3 regions of the Pseudoalteromonas sp. JB197 genome follow, and region 1 is predicted to be linked to each of the others. Evidence: predicted binding sites of a transcription regulator. Region 1 holds the regulator's gene; each other region holds the start of a gene.

Region 1 (4,970 bases):
GCTTAATTTTAAACTCGGTTTCTAAAAGTAGCCAACATGAAGCTATGTGTTGTTAAAGCAGAATAAATAATCGCTTTTAGCTGATTTTATTCACATTTTAAAAACGCTGTTTTGTGAATAATACTTTTAACTAAAATAAGCTTGAAAAGTGCCTTTTAGCACAATTTATATTTATGAAAAGTAGCGATGTTTTTATCGAAGTTGCTGAAAATTCGCTTAAAATTAACAGATCTAGCATATAACAGGATAGACCTGATATTGCTTGGAATTTAAAAATAATAAGGGTATCGTACTTTAAGGCATGTTAAGTGTCGCTTTACTCCCTCTCACTTTAACTTAAATTGCAGGATATAATCGCGTTATGTCGGACTTTCGTGAACAAGCACTACATTATCACTCTCACCCCGTTCCAGGTAAAATCAGCATTGAGCTAACCAAGCCTGCAGAAACGGCTCATGATCTCGCTTTAGCTTATAGCCCCGGTGTAGCTGAGCCGGTGCGTGAAATTGCTGCTGACCCTGTAAATGCCTATAAGTACACAGGTAAAGGTAATTTGGTTGCAGTGATCACCAATGGTACTGCTATTTTAGGTTTAGGAAATTTAGGGCCTTTAGCGTCAAAACCGGTAATGGAAGGCAAGGCGTTGTTGTTTAAACGTTTTGCAGGCATTGACTCAATTGATATTGAAGTAAAACACCGCACCACCGAAGACTTTATAAATACTGTGGCTAATATTGCTGATACTTTTGGCGGTATTAACCTTGAAGATATTAAAGCACCAGAGTGTTTTGAAATTGAAAAGGCGCTTATTGAACGCTGTAGTATTCCTGTTTTTCATGATGATCAGCACGGCACGGCTATTGTAACGGCTGCAGGCATGATAAATGCGCTGGAAGTGCAAGGCAAAGATATTGAAGATGCAGTTATTGTATGTTTAGGTGCCGGCGCTGCAGCGATTGCTTGTATGGAGTTATTAATTAAGTGTGGTGCACTGCGTGAACATATTTATATGCTTGATCGTAAAGGTGTTATTCACACTCGCCGTGATGATTTAAACGAGTACAAACAGTTATTTGCTAACAATACCGATAAGCGTACATTACAAGATGTAATTGAAGATGCTGACGTATTTGTTGGTGTATCGGGCCCTAACTTATTATCGGCCGATGATTTAAAATTAATGGCAGCAAAGCCAGTCGTATTTGCTTGTTCGAACCCAGACCCTGAGATTGATCCGGCACTGGCACACGGCGCACGAAGCGATTTAATTATGGCAACAGGGCGCTCAGATTACCCTAACCAAGTTAATAACGTGTTGTGTTTTCCGTTTATTTTCCGTGGTGCACTTGATGTGCGTGCCAGTGAAATTAACGATGAAATGAAAATTGCAGCAGTTGAAGCTATTCGTAGTATTGCCAAAGAGCCGGTTCCACCAGAAGTACTAAAAGCTGCCGGTGTAGATAAGCTAGCGTTTGGTGCAGAGTATATTATTCCTAAGCCTATGGACCCGCGTTTATTGCCGCGTATTGCTAAAGCAGTTGCATTAGCAGCCATTGCTTCAGGCGTAGCGCAAATAGAGCTGCCAGCAAACTATATGGAATAAGCAGCATTATGTTGCTCGGTATTAAGTTACTTCAGTGTAATTTATAGCCATAAAAAAACCTCAGCATGGCTGAGGTTTTTTTGTTTAAAAGCCGCTGTTTAGTCTTCGTTTAAAACAGGAACTTCTAAGCCCATTTCTTGCATTATTTTTTTCACTTCTTCAGGCACTTTTTCGGCGTTATCTTTACGTAAATCATCATCGTTAGGTAACGGTTGCCCAGTAAACGCATGCAAAAATGCTTCACATAATAGCTCGCTATTAGTTGCATGGCGTAAGTTATTAATTTGCCTACGGGTGCGTTCATCGGTTAGTACTTTTAATACATTTAGCGGGATCGAAACGGTGATCTTTTTAACTTGCTCTGATTTTTTCCCGTGTTCTGCGTATGGGTGAATATACTCGCCATTCCATTTTGCCATAAGATGTATCGTTGCCTCAGATTATTAATTGCTCACCCTACTAAAAAATAGCGCGAATATGCGTGAAATTCTATCGATTTAAACAAATTAGTCAAATACTTGTTGCACAGATGGCTAGGTGTTTAAATGTTTTGACTTCTTAAGTTGAATGAATTACTGTTTTAGACGTCTAAACATCTAAATAAAACAGGTAATAAATATGAGTGAAAAAAATAAAGCGACAATTGCAGTTCGAAGTGGTGTCGATGCTGATAAGCACCATGGCGCGGTTGTGCCTCCGCTGTATTTATCAACCACTTATTCGTTTGCCGACTTTGATACAAAACGTCAATATGACTATGGCCGCAGTGGTAATCCAAATCGTGATACTTTAGCCCAAGCACTCAGCGAACTCGAAGGTGGTGCTCGCGGCATTATTACTGCAACAGGAATGGCTGCCGTACATTTAGCCACTCAGCTGCTTAATAGTGACGATACGTTAGTGATCCCCCATGATTGTTATGGCGGCAGCTATCGCTTATTTACCTCATTACAAAAGCGCGGCCTATTAAAACTCGAAGTGTTAGATTTAACTAAACCAGAAAGTTTGCAGCAAATTTTAGTAATCAAACCTAAGTTAATTTGGATAGAAACCCCTAGTAACCCTATTTTACGTTTAACTGATATTAAAGCAGTAACCGATATTGCGAAACAATGCGGTGCTTTGGTAGCCGCAGATAACACTTTTTTATCGCCTGCATTACAAAACCCGATTAAATTTGGCGTTGATATTGTGGTGCACTCAACCACTAAGTACATAAATGGCCACTCAGACGTGGTTGGCGGTGCGGTTATTGCTGCAACTGACGAACTAGGTGAAGAACTGGCTTGGTGGGCAAATAATATTGGTATAACGGGGGCACCGTTTGATAGTTACTTAACTTTGCGTGGCTTGCGTACTTTAAATGTACGCTTACGGCAGCATCAAGAAAATGCCCTAGCTATTGCTAAGTACCTTGAAAGCTCAAAATTTGTTAGCCAAGTATATTACCCGGGGCTAGAGTCGCATCCACAACATGAATTGGCTAAAGCACAGCAACTTGGTTTTGGTGGCATGGTTAGTTTTGACATTAAAGGTGATGTAAATGACGCAGCTGCATTTTTAACAAACCTTAAAACATTTAGCTTAGCTGAATCTTTAGGTGGCGTAGAGAGCTTAATATGCCACCCAGCAACAATGACGCATGCAGGAATGGAAGCCGAGGCTCGTTTAGCCGCTGGCGTTGGCGATACGCTTATTCGTGTGTCGGTAGGTATTGAAGATGTAGCAGATTTATTAGCAGACTTTGATCGGGTATTTAATTTAGTGCAACCAGGTCAGCACAATAACGCAGGTAAAGCAGGTGCTAGCGCAAGTAGTAATGTTAAATTGAGCGCTGCTCACCCGGCGTTGTGGTAATTAATATGACTAATAATATTCATAAGTTTGGTGGTTCGAGTTTAAGCTCAGCCGAGCGCTATAAAAGCGTTGCAAAAATAATTATAGGGCAAGCTCAGCCCGGTGATTGTGTAGTGGTATCGGCTGCAGGAAAAACCACAGATACATTAGTAAAACTGTGGCAAAGTTATCAGCAGCACGATACTCAAGCGCTCGCTGATATTGTATTGCAATTAAACAATCATCAAAGTGATTTAATAACGCAGCTACTGCAGGGCGATTTAAAGCGCAGCGCTTTAACCACTCTAAATGAAGAGCTAAGTTTAGTTGCTAAATTAGCGAGTACTGAGCAGTTGCAAGAAGCGGCGCTACTCGCCCATGGTGAGTTGTGGTCAGCTCGTTTGCTCGCTGCGTATTTACAGCAACTTAATGTTGCTGCATGCATGCAAGACGCAAGAGGCTTGTTTACGCTAAGTGATGGACAATTATTGCATAGCCAAAATACACAGCAGTGTAGTGAGCTTATTAGCCAGCACAAAATTAACGTGGTAACAGGGTTTATTGCGGCTAATACCCAAGGCGATACGGTCACTCTTGGTCGCAATGGTAGTGATTACAGTGCAACCTTATTGGCAAGTTATTGCAATGCTAAACAAGTATATATTTGGACCGATACACAAGGGATATTTAGTACCGACCCACGTAAAGTTAACAAGGCCATTAAATACGCTAAGGTATGTAGAGCGCAAGCTAACTTATTGGCAAGATTAGGTAACCCCGTTTTACACGCTAAAACATTATCGCCACTTAAAAATACCGATATAAAGCTTGCGGTGCGCAGTAGTTTTGACGTGCAAGCAAGCTCAACAAATGTAGTGAAAGAGGGCTGTGTAAAACAAAAACGCTTTATTACTACATTAGAAAATATAGATTTACTTAGTGTTGAAGGGCTAGTTGAGGGTGAGGTAACTCAGGTTAGCCAGCTTATTCAACATAGTTTGCATCATTTTAGTAGCGCAGGTGAAACTTACCTAATAGTACCGGCAGTAGCGACCCATCAAGTAGTTAGTTACTTTGCAGGAAGAGCCAATATTAGCGAGTCTAACCTACATGGTTGCGCGCTAGTTGCTCCTGAGCAAGATATAAACTTATTGAGCACTCAGGCACGCGAGTTGCTCAATTTGCATAATATTGAACCTCGCTTTGTGCATCAAGATAGTGGTTATGTATTGCTACTGACGGATCAGCTTATTGATAGTGATGTGCTTAATGTGCTGCACGATAAACTGATCACTAAAGGCCAAGAAATTGCCTTAATAGTGGCAGGGCTTGGTAACGTAGGGGATGTATTTGTTAGCCAACTATCGGCGCAGCTAGCACGCTTATCAACCGACTTTAATATTAAGTTAGTGGGATTAGCACGTTCGCAAAAACTGCTATTTAATCCCAGCGGCATAAATGTACAGCACTGGAAGAACCAATGGCAGTTAGAGGCTGTTGACTATAGCAGCCAAGATTTATTAACCGCTAT
Region 2 (4,970 bases), 1.1 Mb from region 1:
TGCTATGAGTGAATATAACAACACATTACTGCGTTTTTGCAGTGGTGTGAGCAACTCATCATCAAGCATAAGATCATCGTCTTGCCACTCTATGTGTTCATCGGTAATTGCTGTGGCTTCAACCTCGGGTAGGCGCTGTTCAAGCTCGTCTAGTTTTTCTTCAAGGCGAATTAAGCTACTGGTAATGTAATCAAGCGCATCAAAAATTCTGTCATCGCGCTGGCTACTCGTTGCACTTGCCAGTTGAGTATTTTGATTTGGGTTGGTAACAGCCTGCAGCTTACTTTTAATACCTAAGCTGGCAAGTAGTTTGGCTTGCTTTAGGGCTTTGTCTTTATTGCTTGGCACAAATAGCGGTTTACCATTAAAAAAAAGCGACACTTTTTCATCTGATGTTTTTAATTTAGTAGCAAGCATGGCAGTAACAGCTTTGCTGTCAACGCCCTCAGCGAGTCCTACAAAGGTAACACGAAAGTTGTCGGCCATTTTTAATTCCCTAAGCTTTTATAGTAAAACGAGTATATACCGAAAGTGCAAAACAATTCGAGAGTGATTTATGTTTCACGGCTTGAATAATAAGCTTTAGATATAAAAACGACCCTTAAAAGGGCCGTTTATATTTTTAATAGTATGTTGGCTTAAAGGCCAGCAGCAGCGCGAAGTGCTTCTGCTTTATCAGTACGCTCCCAAGGGAACTCTTCACGACCAAAGTGGCCGTAAGCCGCCGTTGGAAGGTAGATAGGGCGCTCTAAATCAAGCATTTTAATTAAACCGTAAGGGCGCAAGTCAAAGTGCTCACGAATAAGCTCAATTAAACGGCTTTCTTCTAGTTTGCTGGTACCAAAGGTTTCTACGCTTATAGACGTAGGCTCTGCAATACCAATAGCGTACGATACTTGTAGCTCACACTTATCAGCAAGGCCAGCAGCAACAATGTTTTTAGCAACATAACGTGCAGCATAGGCAGCACTACGGTCAACTTTTGATGGATCTTTACCAGAGAAAGCACCGCCACCGTGACGAGCCATGCCGCCGTAGGTATCTACAATGATTTTACGACCGGTTAAGCCACAATCGCCCATTGGCCCGCCAATTACAAAGCGACCTGTTGGGTTAATAAAAAACTTAGTCGCGCTAGTAATTAGCTCAGCAGGAAGTACCGGCTTGATGATAGTTTCCATCACCGCTTCGATTAAATCTTTTTGTGAAATATCTTCGCTGTGCTGCGTAGAAAGTACAACAGCATCAATACCTACTGGCTTGCCGTTTTCGTATGCAAATGTAACTTGTGATTTTGCATCTGGGCGTAACCAGTTAAGCTCGCCGCTTTTACGAACCTGTGCTTGGCGCTGCACTAAACGGTGTGAGTAGGTAATAGGAGCAGGCATTAGTACTTCAGTTTCGTTACATGCGTAACCAAACATTAAGCCTTGATCGCCAGCGCCTTGCTCTTCTGGGCTAGTACGGTCAACACCTTGGTTAATGTCAGGAGACTGTTTACCAATAGTGTTTAAAATTGCACATGAATCTGCATCAAAACCCATATCTGAATTAGTGTAGCCAATGTCGCGAATTGTTTTACGTGTAATTTCTTCGATATCAACCCATGCGCTAGTAGTGATTTCACCACCAACCATAACCATACCGGTTTTTACGTAAGTTTCACACGCAACTCGGGCATGAGAATCTTGCTCAAGGATAGCATCAAGTACCGCATCAGAGATTTGATCGGCGATTTTATCCGGATGACCTTCAGAAACAGATTCAGAAGTAAATAAATGTTTTGCCATTGTATTTCTGCTCACAAATATTGCGCTTCACAAACGTCGGTATTAGCGCTTAAAAATTAAGGGGCGTATTTTATCGAAAACAAAACACCTTGCATAGTGTTTTTACGCCTAGACGTCTAAATAAAATATTTAATAACTTTTCGGTCTCAAAAAATATTCATAATGACCTATTATTATGGGTTTTTAATTGCACACCGCCCCTACAATAAGTAAGAATGGACTATACACTAGTCGCCAAGTTATACGGCGGCATAATCGAATACATAAATACCCGCGCAAAAATATATTAAGGTAGGAGAATTCATGCCATCTCGCAAAGAACTTGCAAATGCTATTCGTGTCTTGTCAATGGACGCAGTACAAAAGGCCAAATCTGGTCATCCTGGAGCCCCTATGGGCATGGCAGATATCGCAGAAGTATTATGGCGCGATTATCTAAAACATAACCCAACAAACCCAGAGTGGGCTGACCGAGATCGCTTTATATTATCGAACGGCCACGGTTCAATGCTTATTTATTCTTTATTACATTTAACTGGTTATGATTTACCGTTAGACGAAATTAAAAACTTCCGTCAAATGCATTCAAAAACACCTGGTCACCCAGAGTACGGTTATGCACCAGGAATCGAAACTACTACGGGCCCATTAGGTCAAGGGATCACTAACGCAGTAGGTATGGCAATTGCCGAAAAAGCGCTAGCTGCACAGTTTAACCGTGAAGGTCACGATATTGTTGATCACTTTACCTATGCATTTATGGGCGACGGCTGCTTAATGGAAGGTATTTCTCATGAAGCAGGTTCACTTGCAGGCACATTAGGCCTAGGTAAACTTGTTGCATTTTGGGATGACAACGGCATTTCAATCGATGGCGAAGTAGAAGGTTGGTTTACCGATGATACGCCAGCTCGCTTTAAAGCATACGGTTGGCATGTAATTAGCGGTGTTGATGGCCACGACAGCGATGCTATAAGTGCTGCAATCGCAGAAGCTAAAAGTGTTACCGATAAGCCATCACTAATTTGTTGTAAAACAATTATTGGTTACGGCTCACCTAATAAGTCGGGTAGCCACGACTGCCATGGTGCACCACTAGGTGAGGACGAAATTAAAGCGTCTCGCGAATTTTTAGGTTGGACTGGCGATGCATTCGAAATCCCTGCAGACATTTATGCACAATGGGATAGCAAAGAAAAAGGCCAACAGCTTGAATCAAGCTGGGACGAAAAATTTGCAGCATACGCAAAAGCATACCCAGAGCTAGCGTCAGAATACAAGCGTCGTATTAACAACGAACTGCCAGGCGATTGGGCTGCAAAATCTCAAGCGTACATTGAAGAGCTGCAAGCAAACCCTGCAAACCCTGCATCGCGTAAAGCGTCGCAAAATGCATTAAACGCATTTGGCCCGATATTACCAGAGTTTATGGGTGGCTCTGCCGATTTAGCTGGCTCAAACCTAACAATTTGGGATGGCTCTAAAGGCTTAACACGCGACGATGCAAGCGGTAACTACATTTATTACGGTGTACGTGAGTTTGGTATGTCGGCAATTATGAATGGTATTGCGCTGCATAAAGGCTTTATTCCTTACGGTGCTACGTTCTTAATGTTTGTTGAATATGCAAAAAATGCCGTACGTATGGCTGCATTAATGAAGCAACCAAGCATTTTTGTATACACGCACGATTCAATTGGTTTAGGTGAAGATGGTCCAACTCACCAACCAGTAGAGCAAATTGCAAGCATGCGTTTAACGCCTAACTTATACAACTGGCGTCCATGTGACCAAGTGGAGTCGGCAATTGCATGGCAACAAGCTATTGAGCGTAAAGACGGTCCTACATCACTAATCTTTACTCGCCAAGGTTTAGAGCAACAAGCACGTAACGCACAGCAACTGAGCGACGTTAAAAAGGGTGGTTACATCCTTAGCTGCGACGGCAATCCAGAGCTTATTTTCATTGCAACGGGTTCTGAAGTGCAACTAGCACAAGATTCTGCAAGCGAACTACGCAAGCAAGGTAAAAAGGTACGTGTTGTATCTATGCCGTGTACTGATGTTTTTGAAACGCAAAGCGCAGCATACAAAGAAAGCGTATTGCCAGCATCTGTTTCACGCCGCGTAGCAGTAGAAGCAGGTATTGCTGATTACTGGTACAAGTACGTTGGCCTAAATGGCGCAGTGGTAGGTATGACTACCTTTGGTGAGTCAGCGCCTGCAGGTGAGCTGTTTGAGCACTTTGGCTTTACTGTTGAGAACATAGTAAACAAAGCAAACGAACTTTTTTAATCGCCTTTGATTAAATAAAGTAAGCAATTGAAAAACCCGCATATGTTGCGGGTTTTTTTATGCACGAATATGAAACAACTTCACTTAAAGCAATACTGCTTTCCTTGCAAGAAAGTAAGCTATCAGGCAAGGTAGTGCGATAAAATTTATAAATAAAAATCTTAAATTATTAGCAGGAGCTAAATATGTCAAAGTTCGAAAATGTTAGTGTAATTAAAAAAGCCAATGTGTATTTTGATGGCAAAGTGTCAAGCCGAACTGTTTTATTAGGCAGTGGTGAAGCAAAAACATTAGGCTTTATGCAACCAGGTGAGTTTGTGTTCGACACTAACCAAAAAGAATGTATGGAATTATTAGCAGGGCAGTGGGATATTTTATTGCCAGGTGAAAGCGAGTGGAAAACATTTAATGCGGGCGAATCATTTAATGTTGATGCAAACGTAAGCTTTAAGGTAAAAGTAAGCGATTTTGCTGATTATTGCTGTTCATACATAGATTAATAGCACAAATACAACGCGGTTAGTATGTTATTTAACCGCTTAAAGAGCCCGTATAATGCGGGCTTTTGCATGTTTAATGCTCAGTGAGTGATCTAAATCAGCTTTACTAACAAATATTTGCTTAAATAGTTACATTTCTCCTTGTGTTAATTCATATTGCCCCCAATACTAACTATGAAGTAACACATAAAAGGATATAAAATGAAAATTAATCTTACAGGTCACCATGTTGACGTTACTGATTCAATTAGAGAACACGTAAACGAAAAGTTTTCAAAAATAGCGAATCACTTTCCATCTTTGATCGCGCTCGACATTATTCTTTCTAAAGTTCACAACAAGCTTCAAGCGGAAATTAGCACTATTTACGAAGGTGCACGTATAT
Region 3 (4,970 bases), 2.7 Mb from region 1:
AATACTCAGCATCTTGCATATTGTTAGTTAAGCCAATATCTAAATCGCTAGGGGATTTTCGAAACGGAAAGTTTTTTTCGCAATGAATCGAGCAGGTATACGCATAAGGCTGATGTTGCAGCATGGCCGCGGTGCCATCGCCTTGATGTACGTCTAAATCAAAAATAAGTACATTAGTAACCTCACCCGACTCAATTAGTGTTTGCGTAGTAAAAGCCAAGTCGTTAACCATGCAATAGCCTGAGCCAAAATCAGTATGCGCGTGGTGTGTACCGCCTGCTAAATGGCATGCCATACCGTGTTTAAGGGCTAAGCGAGCGGTTTGTAGTGTACCTTGTGGGGCTGTAAAGGTACGCGCCATTAGCTCTTTTGACCAAGGTAGACCAATACGGCGCATGGCTTTTTCGTCTAATTGATTATGATATAGGTCGTGAATATAGTTTTCGCAGTGTACTAATTCTAGTGCCTCTGGCGTACCTAATAACGGCTGTACTAAGTTATCGCCAACTAATCCTAACTGCTTAACGTGCTGGTATAAATGTGCAAATTTACTCATTACAAAGCGATGTTTAGGATCAAAGCTAAACGAGTAATTAGGATGATAAACTAACGGCAAGTGAGGATTTAGGGTCATAAAATTCTATTTGTAGTTATAGTTATAAAACAAAAGCCCTACATAAATGCAGGGCTTAATTATTGCCTAGAGCTTAAAATTAGCTATTAACCAATCTTTTTGTACTTAATACGCTTAGGTTGAGTTGCCTCAGCACCTAACGTCTTTTTAAGCCACTCTTCGTATTCAGTGTAGTTACCATCAAAGAAGTTAATTTGGCCTTCGTCGCGGTAATCTAAAATATGTGTAGCAATACGGTCAAGGAACCAACGGTCATGCGATATACACATTACACAACCAGGAAACTCTAAAATAGCGTTTTCTAGTGCACGTAGTGTTTCAACGTCCAAGTCGTTAGTTGGCTCATCGAGTAGTAACACGTTACCGCCAGCTTTTAATAACTTAGCAAGGTGTAAACGGTTACGTTCACCACCCGATAGGTCTTTAACAAATTTTTGCTGATCGTTACCTTTAAAGTTAAAACGGCTAACGTAAGCACGGCTTGGGAACTCAAAATTACCAATTTTAAGTACGTCTTGCCCGTCTGATATTTCTTGGAAAACAGTTTTGCTTTCGTCCATACCGTCACGGAACTGATCAACCGTTGCAATGTGTACGCTTTCACCTATGGTGATGTTGCCGCTGTCTTGCTGTTGCTCGCCGCTGATCATTTTAAACAGTGTTGATTTACCCGCGCCGTTAGCACCAATAATGCCCACAATGGCACCTTTTGGCATGCTAAAGCTTAAATCGTCGATTAATACACGGTCGCCAAAGCTTTTACGTAAGTTAGTTATTTCAAGCACTTGATCCCCTAAACGTGGGCCAGGCGGAATAAACATTTCGTTAGTTTCGTTACGTTTTTGATAATCAGACTGCTGCATTTCGGTAAACTGCGCCATACGTGCTTTTGACTTAGCTTGGCGGCCTTTAGGGTTTGAACGAACCCATTCAAGCTCTTGTGCAATTGACTTTTGACGTGCTTTTTCAGATTTTTGCTCTTGTTGTAGGCGCGCATCTTTTTGCTCTAACCACGAAGAGTAGTTACCTTCCCATGGAATACCTTCACCACGGTCAAGCTCTAAAATCCAACCTGCTACATTATCTAGGAAGTAACGGTCATGCGTTACCGCCACAACTGTGCCTTCGTAATCGTGTAAGAAGCGCTCTAACCAGGCAACCGACTCAGCGTCTAAGTGGTTAGTTGGCTCATCGAGAATAAGCATGTCTGGTTTTTCAAGTAACAGTCGGCATATAGCAACACGGCGGCGCTCACCACCCGAAAGGTGCTCAATTTTAGCATCCCACTCAGGTAAACGTAGTGCATCGGCAGCGCGCTCTAAAACGTTGTCTATGTTGTGACCATCGTGCGCTTGAATAACCGCTTCAAGCTCGCCTTGCTCTTTTGCAAGTGCGTCAAAGTCAGCGTCTTCCATGGCGTATTCGTTATACACTTCGTCAAGGCGTTTAAGCGCGTATTTAACTTCGCCAACAGCTTGCTCAACGATTTCGCGTACGGTTTTGCTTTCGTCTAAAACAGGTTCTTGCGGTAAGTAACCAATTTTAGTGCCTGGTTGTGGAAAGGCATCACCTTCAAAGTCTTGGTCAACACCGGCCATAATACGTAGCAATGTTGATTTACCAGAGCCGTTTAAACCAAGCACACCAATTTTAGCGCCCGGGAAAAAGTGTAACGAGATGTCTTTTAAGATAGTGCGCTTAGGTGGCACAACCTTAGAAACTCGACTCATCGAGAATATAAATTTATCAGGTAAAACCATAGAAGAAGCCTTCAATAATAATAAAAATTTCAATGCTGTATTGTAGTGGTTGACGGGTAAGGCAGTCAACGAATGGCCAATTTTAAACCGACAAACAAACTATAAAGTGCACAAAAACGATTATAAAATAGGATGAAAAAATTTCATTTGGATATTTAGACATCTATCCATCTATTGGTTGATATTTTTTCTTATCTGTTCATAATAAGTTTTCGGTTTTGATGAATAGGAGTAAAAGGATGCCAATTACAGTAAAAGACGAGCTACCAGCTATTGCTCGCCTGCGCCAAGAAAACGTATTTGTAATGCCACAAACTCGTGCAAAAACGCAAGAAATTCGCCCCATGCGTTTGGCTATTCTTAATTTAATGCCTAATAAAGTTGAAACCGAAGTACAGTTTATTCGTTTGCTTGCCAATTCGCCCTTGCAAGTAAATGTAGAACTACTGCGTCTTGACACTCATCGCAGTAGCAGTAATTCAGAGCAGCACCTAGACACCTTTTATCGTTATTTTTCAGAAGTAAAAAACAATAACTACGATGCATTAATAGTTACCGGCGCGCCGCTAGCGCATTTAGAGTACCAGGATGTAGCTTATTGGGATGAGTTTACCGCAATTTTAGATTGGGCTGAGCAGCATGTTACGTCTACACTTTTTTCGTGTTGGGCAGCGCATGCAGCGCTTTATCATCATTATAAAATAAAGCGCGATTTAAAAACCGATAAACTGTGCGGCGTATTTACGCACCAATGTTATTTTGAACATGGGGCGTTAACGCGCGGCTTTGACGACACCTTTTTAGTACCGCATTCGCGTTATGGCCATGTAGATGTAAATAAAATAAATGCTTGCAATGAACTAGTCGTGCTAGCGGGTTCTGAGAAAGTAGGTGCTTACTTAGTTAAAAATAAGTCGGGCAGCCAAGTGTTTATTACCGGCCACCCAGAGTATGACGCCGACTCGTTAAAAGCTGAATACCAACGCGATTGCGAAAAAAGCGACAATGCGCCCAAGCCCGAAAATTACTTTCCAGATGACGATGCAACTAAACAACCTTCAAAAACGTGGCAAAGCCATGCTTTTTTACTTTTTTCGAACTGGTTAAATTATTACGTGTACCAAACTACACCCTATGATATTAATTTAGTTAGCCAAGACGTAAGGACTAACAACTATGCCGAATAACCCTCTTAATAATGACCAAAATAAGCACGACGAACTAAGTGCAGCGTTAAAAGAGCGAATTTTAATTTTAGACGGCGCTATGGGCACTATGATCCAAGCACACCAATTAGAAGAGCAAGACTATCGCGGTGAGCGCTTTAAAGATTGGCATGTACTTATTCGCGGTAATAACGATTTACTAAGCCTTACGCAGCCTAAAATAATTACCGATATTCATCGTAGCTTTTTAGCTGCCGGTGCCGATATTATCGAAACCAATACCTTTAACTCCACCACCATTTCGATGGAAGATTACGACATGGCTAATTTAAGCCGTGAAATAAACCTAGAGTCGGCAAAATTGGCACGGCTACTTTGCGATGAGTTTAGTGCTAAAACACCCGAAAAACCACGTTATGTAGCGGGCGTACTTGGGCCAACATCAAAAACTTGTTCACTATCGCCAGATGTAAACGATCCGGGCTATCGTAATGTTACCTTTGATCGTTTAGTTACTGCCTATGTAGAATCGACCTTGGCACTGATGGAAGGTGGCGCCGATATTATTTTAATCGAAACCATATTCGATACCCTCAATGCTAAAGCTGCATCGTTTGCAGTAGAGGAAGCGTTTGAGCAAGCAGGGCGCACATTACCAGTTATGATCTCCGGCACTATTACCGATGCCTCAGGGCGTACGCTTTCGGGGCAAACTACCGAAGCCTTTTATAACTCTATTCGCCATATTAAACCGCTTTCTATAGGCCTTAACTGCGCCTTAGGCCCAGATTTACTGCGCCAATATGTGCAAGAGTTGTCGCGTGTATGCGAAACCTTTACCTCAGTGCATCCCAATGCAGGCTTGCCTAACGAATTTGGTGGCTACGACCTAGAAGCAAAAGAAATGGCAACCGAAATTATTGATTGGGGTAAGTCGGGCTTTATTAATATTGTAGGTGGTTGCTGCGGCACCACACCTGCGCATATTCGCGCCTTTGCAAAAGGGCTTGAAGGCGTTAAACCACGCCAGTTGCCAGAAATTGAAGTACGCATGCGTTTATCGGGCCTCGAAGCCTGTAACTTAAATTAAGGAGCCGCCAACATGACTCAAAAAATAGCAGTATTTACTAATGTCGGCGAACGTACCAATGTAACCGGCTCCGCCATGTTTAAACGTTTGATCATGGAAGAAGACTATGAAACCGCGCTAACTGTTGCCCGCGAGCAAGTAGAAAACGGCGCGCAGGTAATTGATATAAACATGGACGAAGCCATGTTGGATTCAAAAGCCGCCATGGTTAAGTTTTTAAATTTAATTGCCTCAGAGCCCGACATTTCTCGCGTACCTATAATGGTCGACTCCTCTAAATGGGAAGTAATAGAAGCCGGTTTAAAGTGCATTCAAGGCAA

Evidence for each region. Region 1 encodes MetJ, which represses methionine synthesis genes. Its sites were predicted from a motif close to TAGACGTCTAGACGTCTA; they were not measured.
Region 2: the regulator MetJ is predicted to act here: its motif matches at 1,892-1,909, upstream of metK (methionine adenosyltransferase).
Region 3: the regulator MetJ is predicted to act here: its motif matches at 2,543-2,560, upstream of metA (homoserine O-succinyltransferase).

What each region holds. Positions count from the first base shown of each region.
Region 1 covers NZ_NRGZ01000001.1:3,227,219-3,232,188, forward strand. Annotated here, with positions in the region: gene CIK86_RS15060 (malic enzyme-like NAD(P)-binding protein) at 362-1,603, shown strand; gene metJ (met regulon transcriptional regulator MetJ) at 1,702-2,022, opposite strand; gene metB (cystathionine gamma-synthase) at 2,222-3,460, shown strand; gene CIK86_RS15075 (bifunctional aspartate kinase/homoserine dehydrogenase II) at 3,466-4,970, shown strand, end outside.
Region 2 covers NZ_NRGZ01000001.1:2,078,714-2,083,683, reverse strand. Annotated here, with positions in the region: gene CIK86_RS09860 (hypothetical protein) at 1-486, opposite strand, end outside; gene metK (methionine adenosyltransferase) at 639-1,790, opposite strand; gene tkt (transketolase) at 2,094-4,085, shown strand; gene CIK86_RS09845 (pyrimidine/purine nucleoside phosphorylase) at 4,271-4,585, shown strand; gene raiA (ribosome-associated translation inhibitor RaiA) at 4,787-4,970, shown strand, end outside.
Region 3 covers NZ_NRGZ01000001.1:502,201-507,170, forward strand. Annotated here, with positions in the region: gene CIK86_RS02345 (histone deacetylase) at 1-634, opposite strand, end outside; gene ettA (energy-dependent translational throttle protein EttA) at 721-2,394, opposite strand; gene metA (homoserine O-succinyltransferase) at 2,634-3,581, shown strand; gene CIK86_RS02360 (homocysteine S-methyltransferase family protein) at 3,571-4,650, shown strand; gene metH (methionine synthase) at 4,663-4,970, shown strand, end outside.